DNA from 2 places in the Isoptericola sp. NPDC056605 genome. Region 1 is predicted to be linked to the other one. Evidence: riboswitches for the same ligand, from Rfam matches in the RefSeq annotation. Region 1 holds a riboswitch; the other holds the start of a gene.

What was found. A riboswitch is a leader RNA that binds a small molecule or an ion and turns the genes downstream of it on or off. The one in region 1 is predicted to bind FMN.
Region 2: another riboswitch for FMN. It lies ahead of pnuC (nicotinamide riboside transporter PnuC); the one in region 1 lies ahead of ribD (bifunctional diaminohydroxyphosphoribosylaminopyrimidine deaminase/5-amino-6-(5-phosphoribosylamino)uracil reductase RibD).

What each region holds. Positions count from the first base shown of each region.
Region 1 covers NZ_JBHTVT010000009.1:118,252-122,627, reverse strand. Annotated here, with positions in the region: gene der (ribosome biogenesis GTPase Der) at 1-668, shown strand, start outside; gene ACFQ8Y_RS11475 (hypothetical protein) at 687-1,730, shown strand; FMN riboswitch at 1,850-1,979, shown strand; gene ribD (bifunctional diaminohydroxyphosphoribosylaminopyrimidine deaminase/5-amino-6-(5-phosphoribosylamino)uracil reductase RibD) at 2,119-3,186, shown strand; gene ACFQ8Y_RS11465 (riboflavin synthase) at 3,190-3,831, shown strand; gene ACFQ8Y_RS11460 (bifunctional 3,4-dihydroxy-2-butanone-4-phosphate synthase/GTP cyclohydrolase II) at 3,828-4,376, shown strand, end outside.
Region 2 covers NZ_JBHTVT010000006.1:82,776-87,151, forward strand. Annotated here, with positions in the region: gene ACFQ8Y_RS08290 (class I SAM-dependent methyltransferase) at 1-413, shown strand, start outside; gene ACFQ8Y_RS08295 (TetR family transcriptional regulator) at 424-1,242, shown strand; gene ACFQ8Y_RS08300 (hypothetical protein) at 1,332-1,892, shown strand; FMN riboswitch at 1,994-2,137, shown strand; gene pnuC (nicotinamide riboside transporter PnuC) at 2,263-2,982, shown strand; gene ACFQ8Y_RS08310 (hypothetical protein) at 2,994-3,680, opposite strand; gene ACFQ8Y_RS08315 (GPP34 family phosphoprotein) at 3,719-4,376, shown strand, end outside.

The sequences.
Region 1 (4,376 bases):
ACGAGCTCGTGGAGATCAAGGGCGTGCCGTACTGGTTCGTCGACACGGCCGGCATCCGCCGCCGCGTGCACCAGACGCGCGGCGCCGACTTCTACGCGTCGCTGCGCACGCAGGCGGCGATCGAGAAGGCCGAGGTCGCCGTCGTGCTGGTCGACGCCTCGGAGCCGATGACCGAGCAGGACACGCGCGTCATCTCCCAGGCCGTCGACGCCGGCCGGGCGCTCGTCATCGCGTACAACAAGTGGGACCTCATGGACGACGACCGTCGCCCGTACCTCGAGCGCGAGATCGAGCGGGACCTGGTGCAGGTGCAGTGGGCGCCGCGCGTCAACGTCTCCGCCCGCACGGGCTGGCACACCGACAAGCTGACGCGCGCGCTCGAGACGTCGCTCGAGTCGTGGGACACCCGCATCCCCACCGGCCGCCTCAACGCCTTCCTCGGCGAGCTGGTGGCCGCCCACCCCCACCCGCTGCGGGGCGGCAAGCAGCCGCGCATCCTGTTCGGCACGCAGGCCTCGACCCGCCCGCCGCGGTTCGTCATCTTCGCGACCGGGTTCCTCGAGGCGGGCTACCGCCGGTTCATCGAGCGCCGCCTGCGCGAGACCTTCGGGTTCGAGGGGTCGCCCATCGAGATCAGCGTCCGCGTGCGGGAGAAGCGGCGCCGATGAGCCGCCGATGAGCTGCCGATGAGCGCTGCCCCGCTGGCCCGCCGGGGCCGCCTGCTGCGCCTGGGCGTGGCGCGCGACACGTCCGCGGTGCGCCACCTGGTGACGTTCCTGGTGGTCGCGGTGGCGACGGTGCTCGTGACCCGGTTCCTCCTCGCCGCGTCCGGCTACCCGCAGGTGGGCGGCGGCGGTCTGCACGTGGCGCACGTGCTCTGGGGCGGTCTCGGCATGGCGCTCGCGGTGGTGGTTCTGCTCTCCTGGGTGGGGCCGGCGCCGCGGTCGCTCGGCGCGGTGCTGGGCGGCGTCGGCTTCGGGCTGTTCGTCGACGAGATCGGCAAGTTCGTCACCTCGGACAACGACTACTTCTACGAGCCGACGGCGGCGCTCATCTACGCGGTCGTCGTCGTGCTCGTGCTGCTCGTGGAGGCCCTGCACGGGAGGCGGTCGCACCACCCGGCCGAGTACCTCGCGGTGGCGACCGACCGTGCCGTGGCCGGGGTGGCGGGCGGCTTCACCGACGCGGAGCGCGAGGAGGCGCGGGCGCTCGTGGAGCGGGGCCGCGGCGAGCCCGCCGCCGACGAGGTGGCCGCGCTCGTCGAGGCCGTGCCCGCGGACGCGGTCGCCGTGCCGGACCCCGTGCGGGCGCTGGTCGTCCGGGTGTCGGCGTGGTTCGCCGACGCGATGGAGCACCGCTGGGCGGCCGCGGTCGTGACGGTGGCGGTGCTCGGCACCAGCGCGGGGTCGGTCGTGGTGGCGCTGCGGGTGCTGCTCGGCGGGGTCGCGGTCCCGACCTGGGTCGGCGTCGGCATCGTCGCGGCTGTCGCCGTGACGGTGGCGTGCGTCGTGCGGGCGCTCGTCGTCGGCCCGCGCGACCATCGCGCGGGCGCGGTGTGGGTGCGCCGGGGCGTCCTCGTCAGCCTGCTGGTCACCCAGCTCCTCGCGTTCCGCGCGGTGCAGTGGGTGGCCGTGGCGGGGCTGGCGGTCGACCTCCTCGTGCTCGTCGCCCTCGGGGTCGCCCTGGGGCGGGACGACGAGCGACGCTCCGTCCGGCCGCGGGCGCGCTGAGCGCCGTCGCGCGGACGCACGGGCCCGACGGAGCGACGGCCGGCCCGTGAGACGTCCGCCACTCGGGCTTGCCAGGTGGTCGCGGAGCGTGGCACGGTCGGCGGTGACGAGCGAAAAGCTCGCGTGCTCTGGGGTCGGTGAAATTCCGAGCCGGCGGTGAAAGTCCGCGACCCGGTCACAGCCTGTGACCGGTTGACCAGGTGGAACTCCTGGACCGACGGTCAAAGTCCGGATGGGAAGCGCACGCGACGGCTCCCCGTCCGGTCCGTCCCCGGCCCTCGTGGCCGGCGTCGTCCGTCGTGACGACGTCCGGGACCGGAGGTGCGAGCACGTCCCGACCCCGCCTTCCTGCCCCGGGGTCCGCGACCGGACGACAGGGGCAGGACGCATGAGTGCCACGACGGCGGAGCGCGCCGCGATGCAGCGCGCGCTGGAGCTGGCCGGGCAGGTGCCGGCCCGAGGACCCAACCCGCGCGTCGGGTGCGTGCTCCTCGACGCCGACGGCGCGACGATCGCGGAGGGTCTCCACCGTGGCGCGGGCACGCCCCACGCCGAGGTCGAGGCGCTGCGCCGCGCGACCGAGTCCCGCGGCCCGGGCGCCGCGCGCGGGGCCACCGCCGTCGTCACGCTCGAGCCCTGCAACCACCACGGGCGCACCGGGCCGTGCGTGGCCGCGCTCCTGGAGGCGGGGGTCGCGCGGGTCGTGCACGCCCAGCACGACCCCAACCCGGCGGCGTCGGGGGGTGCCGCGCGCCTGCGTGCCGCAGGCGTGGAGGTGGTCGGCGGCGTCCTGGCGGACGAGGCCCGCGCCCTCAACGCCACCTGGACGCGCGCGCTGGAGCTCGGCCGTCCCGTGGTCACCTGGAAGGTCGCGAGCACGCTCGACGGACGTTCCGCGGCCGCTGACGGCACCTCGCGCTGGATCACCGGGCGGGCCGCGCGGCACGACGTGCACCGGCTGCGGGCCGGGGTCGACGCCGTCGTCGTCGGCACCGGCACCGCGCTCACCGACGACCCCGACCTCACCGTGCGGCACGTCCCGCTGACGGGGCAGCAGCCGGACCGGGTCGTCGTCGGGCTGCGGGACCTGCCCGCGTCGTCCCGGCTCGCGCGGGCCGCGGCCGCCGGGGAGGCGGTGATGCACCTGCGCACCCACGACCCGCACGAGGTGCTGGACCTGCTCTGGTACCGCGAGCACCGGCACGTGCTGCTCGAGGGCGGTCCCGCCCTCGCCGCCGCCTTCTGGCGCGCCGGTCTCATCGACGACGTCGTCGCCTACGTCGCCCCCGTGCTGCTCGGCGTCGGCGCCTCCGCCGTCGCCGACCTCGGCATCGGGACCATCGCGGACGCCGCGCGCCTCGACCTCCTCGACGTCGCCGTCCTGCCCCGGGACCCGGACGACCCCACCGACATCCCCACCGTGCGGCTGGCCCTGCGGCCGCGGAAGGAGCACTGAGCCATGTTCACCGGAATCGTGGAGGAGCTCGGCGCCGTCGTGGCCGTGCGCGAGCACGCGGACGGCGCCCGTCTCACCGTCGCGGCCGAGAGGGTGCTCGACGGCGTCCGGCTCGGCGACTCGATCGCCGTCGACGGCTGCTGCCTGACCGTCGCGGAGACGGGGGAGCACGACGGTCGTGCCACCTGGACGGCCGACCTCATGGCGGAGACCCTGGCCCGCACGAGCCTCGGCGGGCGGCGTGCCGGCGACCCGGTCAACCTCGAGCGGGCGCTCGCGGCCGACGGGCGGTTCGGCGGGCACGTCGTGCAGGGGCACGTCGACGGCGTCGGCACGGTGCTCGCGCGCACGCCGGGCACGCAGTGGGAGGTCGTCGAGATCGCGCTGCCCCCGGAGCTGGCGCGGTACGTCGTGGCGCAGGGCTCGATCGCCGTCGACGGTGTGAGCCTCACCGTGGTGGACGCGCGGGACGACGCGTTCACCGTGAGCCTCATCCCCGAGACGCGGGCGCGCACGACGCTCGGCGCCCGCGCCGTGGGGGAGCAGGTCAACCTCGAGGTCGACGTGCTGAGCAAGTACGTCGAGCGGCACCTGGCGTCCGGCACCGCGCACGGCTTCGCGGCTGCGGCGGGAGCGGTGCGGTGAGCGCCGTCGGGCGGGTCGAGCGGGCGATCGCGGACGTCGCGGCCGGGCGCCCCGTCGTCGTCGCGGACGACGCCGACCGCGAGAACGAGGGCGACCTCATCCTGGCCGCGGACGCCGCGACGCCCGAGCTCATGGGGTTCCTGGTGCGGCACACCAGCGGCCTCGTGTGCGTGGGCGTGGCGGGCGCGCAGCTCGACCGGCTCGGCCTGCCGCTCATGGTCGAGGCGAACCAGGACGCCTACCGCACGGCCTACACGGTGACGGTCGACGCCGCCACGGGCGTCTCGACCGGGATCTCCGGCACCGACCGGGCCCGCACCGCGCGCCTGCTCGCCGACCCGGCGACCGGGCCCGCGGACCTCACGAGGCCCGGGCACGTGCTGCCGCTCCGGGCCCGTCCCGGCGGCGTCCTGGAGCGGCGCGGGCACACCGAGGCGGCCGTCGACCTCGCGCGCCTCGCCGGGCGGGGCGAGGCCGGCGTGCTCGCCGAGCTGGTGCACGACGACGGCACGATGATGCGGCTGCCCGCGCTGCGGGAGTTCGCG
Region 2 (4,376 bases), on a different contig from region 1:
TGCGCACCGCCGAGCCGTTCGACGCGGCGTTCGCCTTCGAGTGCCTGCACGACATGCCGCGACCGGTCGCCGTGCTGGAGGCGGTCCGGGAGTCGGTGCGGCCCGACGGCGTCGTCGTGGTGATGGACGAGGCGGTCGCCGAGGAGTTCCGGGCGCCGGCCGACGACGTCGACCGGATCATGTACGGCTACAGCCTGTTCGTGTGCCTGCCGGACAGCCTGTCGTCGTGGCCCTCCGCCGCGACGGGCACCGTCATGCGGCCCGCCACGCTCCGCCGGTACGCGCTCGAGGCGGGCTTCGCCGGCGTCGAGGTGCTGCCCGTCGACGACTTCGGCCTCTTCCGGTTCTACCGGCTGCTGCTGGACGGGCAGGACGGGCGGACGTCGTCGGGTGGGAACGGGTCCCCGGAGTAATCTCCCTGGCATGACCGCCGTCCGGACGCACACCCACGCCCAGGCCGTCGACGCCGCGATCGACCTCTTCTCCCGGCAGGGCTACGAGCAGACCACCGTCGAGGAGATCGCCGACGCCGCCCGCGTCAGCCGCGCGACGTTCTTCCGCCGCTTCCGTTCCAAGGAGGACGTGGTCTTCGCCGACCACGAGCTGCTCCTGGAGGAGGTCGTGGTCATGCTCGCGGAGACCCGCCCCGAGGCGAGGGCGAGCGAGGAGTCCGGCCGCGCGCCCGAGCGGGCGTGGGACCCGACCACCGACCCGTACCTCGAGGTCTGCCGGGCCGCCCGGCTCGTCTTCGACCACCACGTCGGCCAGCGCGAGACGTCGATCGCCCGGCACCAGCTCCTGCAGCAGGTGCCGGCGCTGCGCGACCGCGAGCTGGTCACGACGCACCGCTACGAACGCGCCTTCACCGCCTACCTGCGCGACACGCTGCCGCCGGACCGGTCCACCACCACGATGTCGATCGCGTTCGCGGCGTCCGTCGTCGCCGTGCACAACGCGATCCTGCGCCGCTGGCTGCGCAACCCCCACCTCGACCTGCGTCCCGAGCTGGAGGAGGCGTTCGCCGACCTCCGACGCGCCGCCGGCGCCCCGTTCCCGCACGGCGACGGCGAGCCGGCGGCCGACGCGCCGGCGGTCGACGCCGCCCCCGACGCCGTCGACGGCCCGGGCGAGGCACGGACGGTCGCGACGGGCGGCGACGGGCGGCGCGTCGTGGTCACGGTGCTGGAGCCCGGGGCCGGGCCGGACGACGTCGCGCGCGCCGTCCGCGACGCGCTGGCCTGAGCCGCCCCGGGCACCTCTTGCCGGGGCCGCCCCGCACCGCTACCTTCCAGACACCCGGCACCCGGGGCGACGAGACCCTGGGGGCACCGATGGCGGCACGAGCACCACGGCACGTCACCGCGGCGGCCGGCGCCCTCCTCGCCACCCTCCTGGCGACGGCCCTCGGCGGCTGCTCGGGAACCCCACGGGTGAGCACCCCGGGGGGCGACGACGACGGGATCCTCGCCGAGATCGGCGTCTCCGACGTCGCCGACGGCGAGGTCCACACGATCAAGGTCGCGGAGGTCTGCCTGCGGGACAGCAGCGCCGGCACGGTGACCGCCGTCGTCCCGGACCCCGGCTCCGGCCTGGAGGTGCGGCGGTTCACGGTCGGGCAGCCGGCCGACCCGTCGAACGGCGTGGGTGGTGCGGAGGGCACGCTGGACGAGAACGGCCTCGGCGCGATCGCGCACGACGTCCTGGCCGTCTGCGACGAGGACCCTCCCGACCAGGTCCACGTCGAGGTGACCCGCACCTCCCCCGCCGCGTACTCGGCACAGCTCACCCTCGATTTCGTGGCGGACGGACGGCGGGGAGAGCTCACGAACCACGTCTCCCTCACCATGTGCGCCCCGGACGCCACGGAGCCGCGCTGCGCGTCCGACGGCTGACGGTCCGCGGCCACCGCCACGGCCACGGCGGGGAATGCCGCTGTGGCATCCTGAGTTGTGCAGGACGCCGCCGGGACCTCCGGTGGCGGAAAGACACGCACGTACGTGCTCCGGGGTCGGTGAAATTCCGAGCCGGCGGTGACAGCCCGCGACCCGGCCTCCACCCGCAGACGCGGGGAGAGGCCGGCTGACCTGGTGTGATTCCAGGGCCGACGGTCAAAGTCCGGATGGGAGGAAGCACGTGCGGCACGCGCCCGACAGGGTGGGTGCCGCCGGGCGTCGTGTCGTCGACGACGGCCCCACGGGGCCCGACGCGGCGAGCGCCGACCCTCACCCCCGGACGCCGCACCTCGGACCGGGAGAGTGAACGATGGACGTGATCGACACGTTCTTCAACGCCACGCTGACCATCGGTGACCAGCACATGTCGTGGCGCGAGATCGTCGGCAACGGCTTCGGCCTCGCCTCCGCGCTCGGCGGCATGCGGCGCAAGGTGTGGGCGTGGCCCGTCGGCATCGTCGGCAACCTCGTCCTGTTCACCGTCTTCATGGGCTCGTGGTTCGGCGACTCGAGCCGCGCGGACATGCTCGGCCAGGCCGGCCGGCAGGTGATGTTCCTCATCGTCTCGATCTACGGCTGGGTGCAGTGGCGCCGGACCGAGCGCGCCGCCCTGGACGTGCGCGCCGACGGCAGGATCCCCGCCGACGGAGGTGCCGCGGTGCACCCGCACTGGGCCTCCTGGCGGGAACGCGTCGGGATCGTCGTCGTCATGGTGGGCGGCACCCTGCTGCTCACCCCGTTGTTCCGCGCCCTCGGCTCGTACGAGCCCGTGTGGTCGGACGCGTGGATCTTCATGGGCTCCCTCATCGCCACGTACGGCATGGCCAAGGGGTGGGTCGAGTTCTGGCTCGTCTGGGTCGCGGTCGACGTCGTGGGCGTACCCCTGCTCTGGTCGGCCGGGTACTACGCCACGGCGCTGATGTACGTGTTCTACGGCGTCTTCACCCTGACCGGGTTCTTCGTCTGGTGGCGCGTGCACCGGCGCGAGCAGGCCGAGACGGGGACGACGACGCCCGCCGTCGCACCCTGACGGCGCCGCCGTCAGTCGTCGATGTCGAGCTCGGTGCCCGGCGCTGCGGCGCGGGCACCGAGACGCGCGTCGTCGAGGACGGTGGCCACCAGCTCCGCGGGCCCGCCCAGCGCCACCTCGGCGGTGTAGATCGGCAGCCCGAGGAACCACGCCCGGTGTTCGGGCCAGACGTGCGAGGGCAGCTCGACGAGGTCGAGGAGCGCGCTGACCGACCGGGGTACCCCCGTCCAGACGTGGTAACCCCGGTGGGGCAGCAGGAGCCGGTCGGCGGAGGGCCGCGCGACCAGCCGGGCGAGCAGGTCCGCCTCCGCCTCGCGCTTCGCCTCGGCGACCTCCTCGGCCGTGGGCTCCGGCCCGTCCGAGTCCCAGGCGAGCCCGACGGCGGTCCCCGACGACGCCACCCCGCCACCCCGGTCGTAGAGGGACGGCCACCCCTCCCAGAGCGTGCCGTGCAGCGGTGCCCCGCCGGTCCACGGGTCGAGCAGGTCGAGCAGCACGTCGAGGCGTTCCGGGACCGCGTCCAGGTCGACGTCGCCCTCGTCGTCCCGGGGCAGGGGCACCACGGCATACGCCGCGTACGCCTGCGGTACGGCGTGGCCGAGGCTCTGACCGAACTCCCCGAGCAGCGGCGAGATCCACTCCCCCGCGCTCGGGTCGTCATCCCAGCGGGCGTCCGCGCGGGCGAGGTCGTCGGTCACTCCTGGACCATAGGCCGTCCGTCCGCCAGGATCGGCGGGTGATCATCGCCGAGGACCTGCTGCTGCTCGCGTACGACGACGCGACCGGGCGCCCGACGCTCGAGCGGACCCAGCTCGACTACCGGCTCGCGGGGGCACTGCTCGTCGAGCTCGCCCTGATGGGCCGGGTCGACGTCACGTCGTCGGGGGGCGCGGACCTGGACGGTCGACGGGTGCCCGCCGGCCGGGTCGTCGCACGCGACGCGTCCCCGACGGGGCACCCCGCCCTCGACCACGCGCTGGCGCTCGTGCGGACCCTGCCACGCGCGCCGAAGAGCCTGATCGCACCGCTCGCCAAGGGGCTGCGCGAGCCGCTGCTGGCCGGCCTCGCGGCACGCGGGGTGCTGCGGCGCGAGGACGAGACGGTCCTCTGGATCTTCCCGACGACGTCGTGGCCCGCCGCCGACGCCTCCCACGAGACGCGGCTGCGCGCGACCTGCTGCGAGGTGCTGCTCGGCCTCCGCGACCCCGACGCCCGCACCGCGGCGCTCCTCGCGACGGCGAACGGCACGCCGCTCGTCCGCCGCCTCGTCGCGCCCGAGGACCGGCGGCGGGCGGAGGCACGCGCCAAGGAGCTCGCCGCGGGGAGCTGGGCGAGCACGGCTGTGAAGAAGGCCGTGGACGAGATGCAGACGGCCGTCATGGTGGCCGTCATGG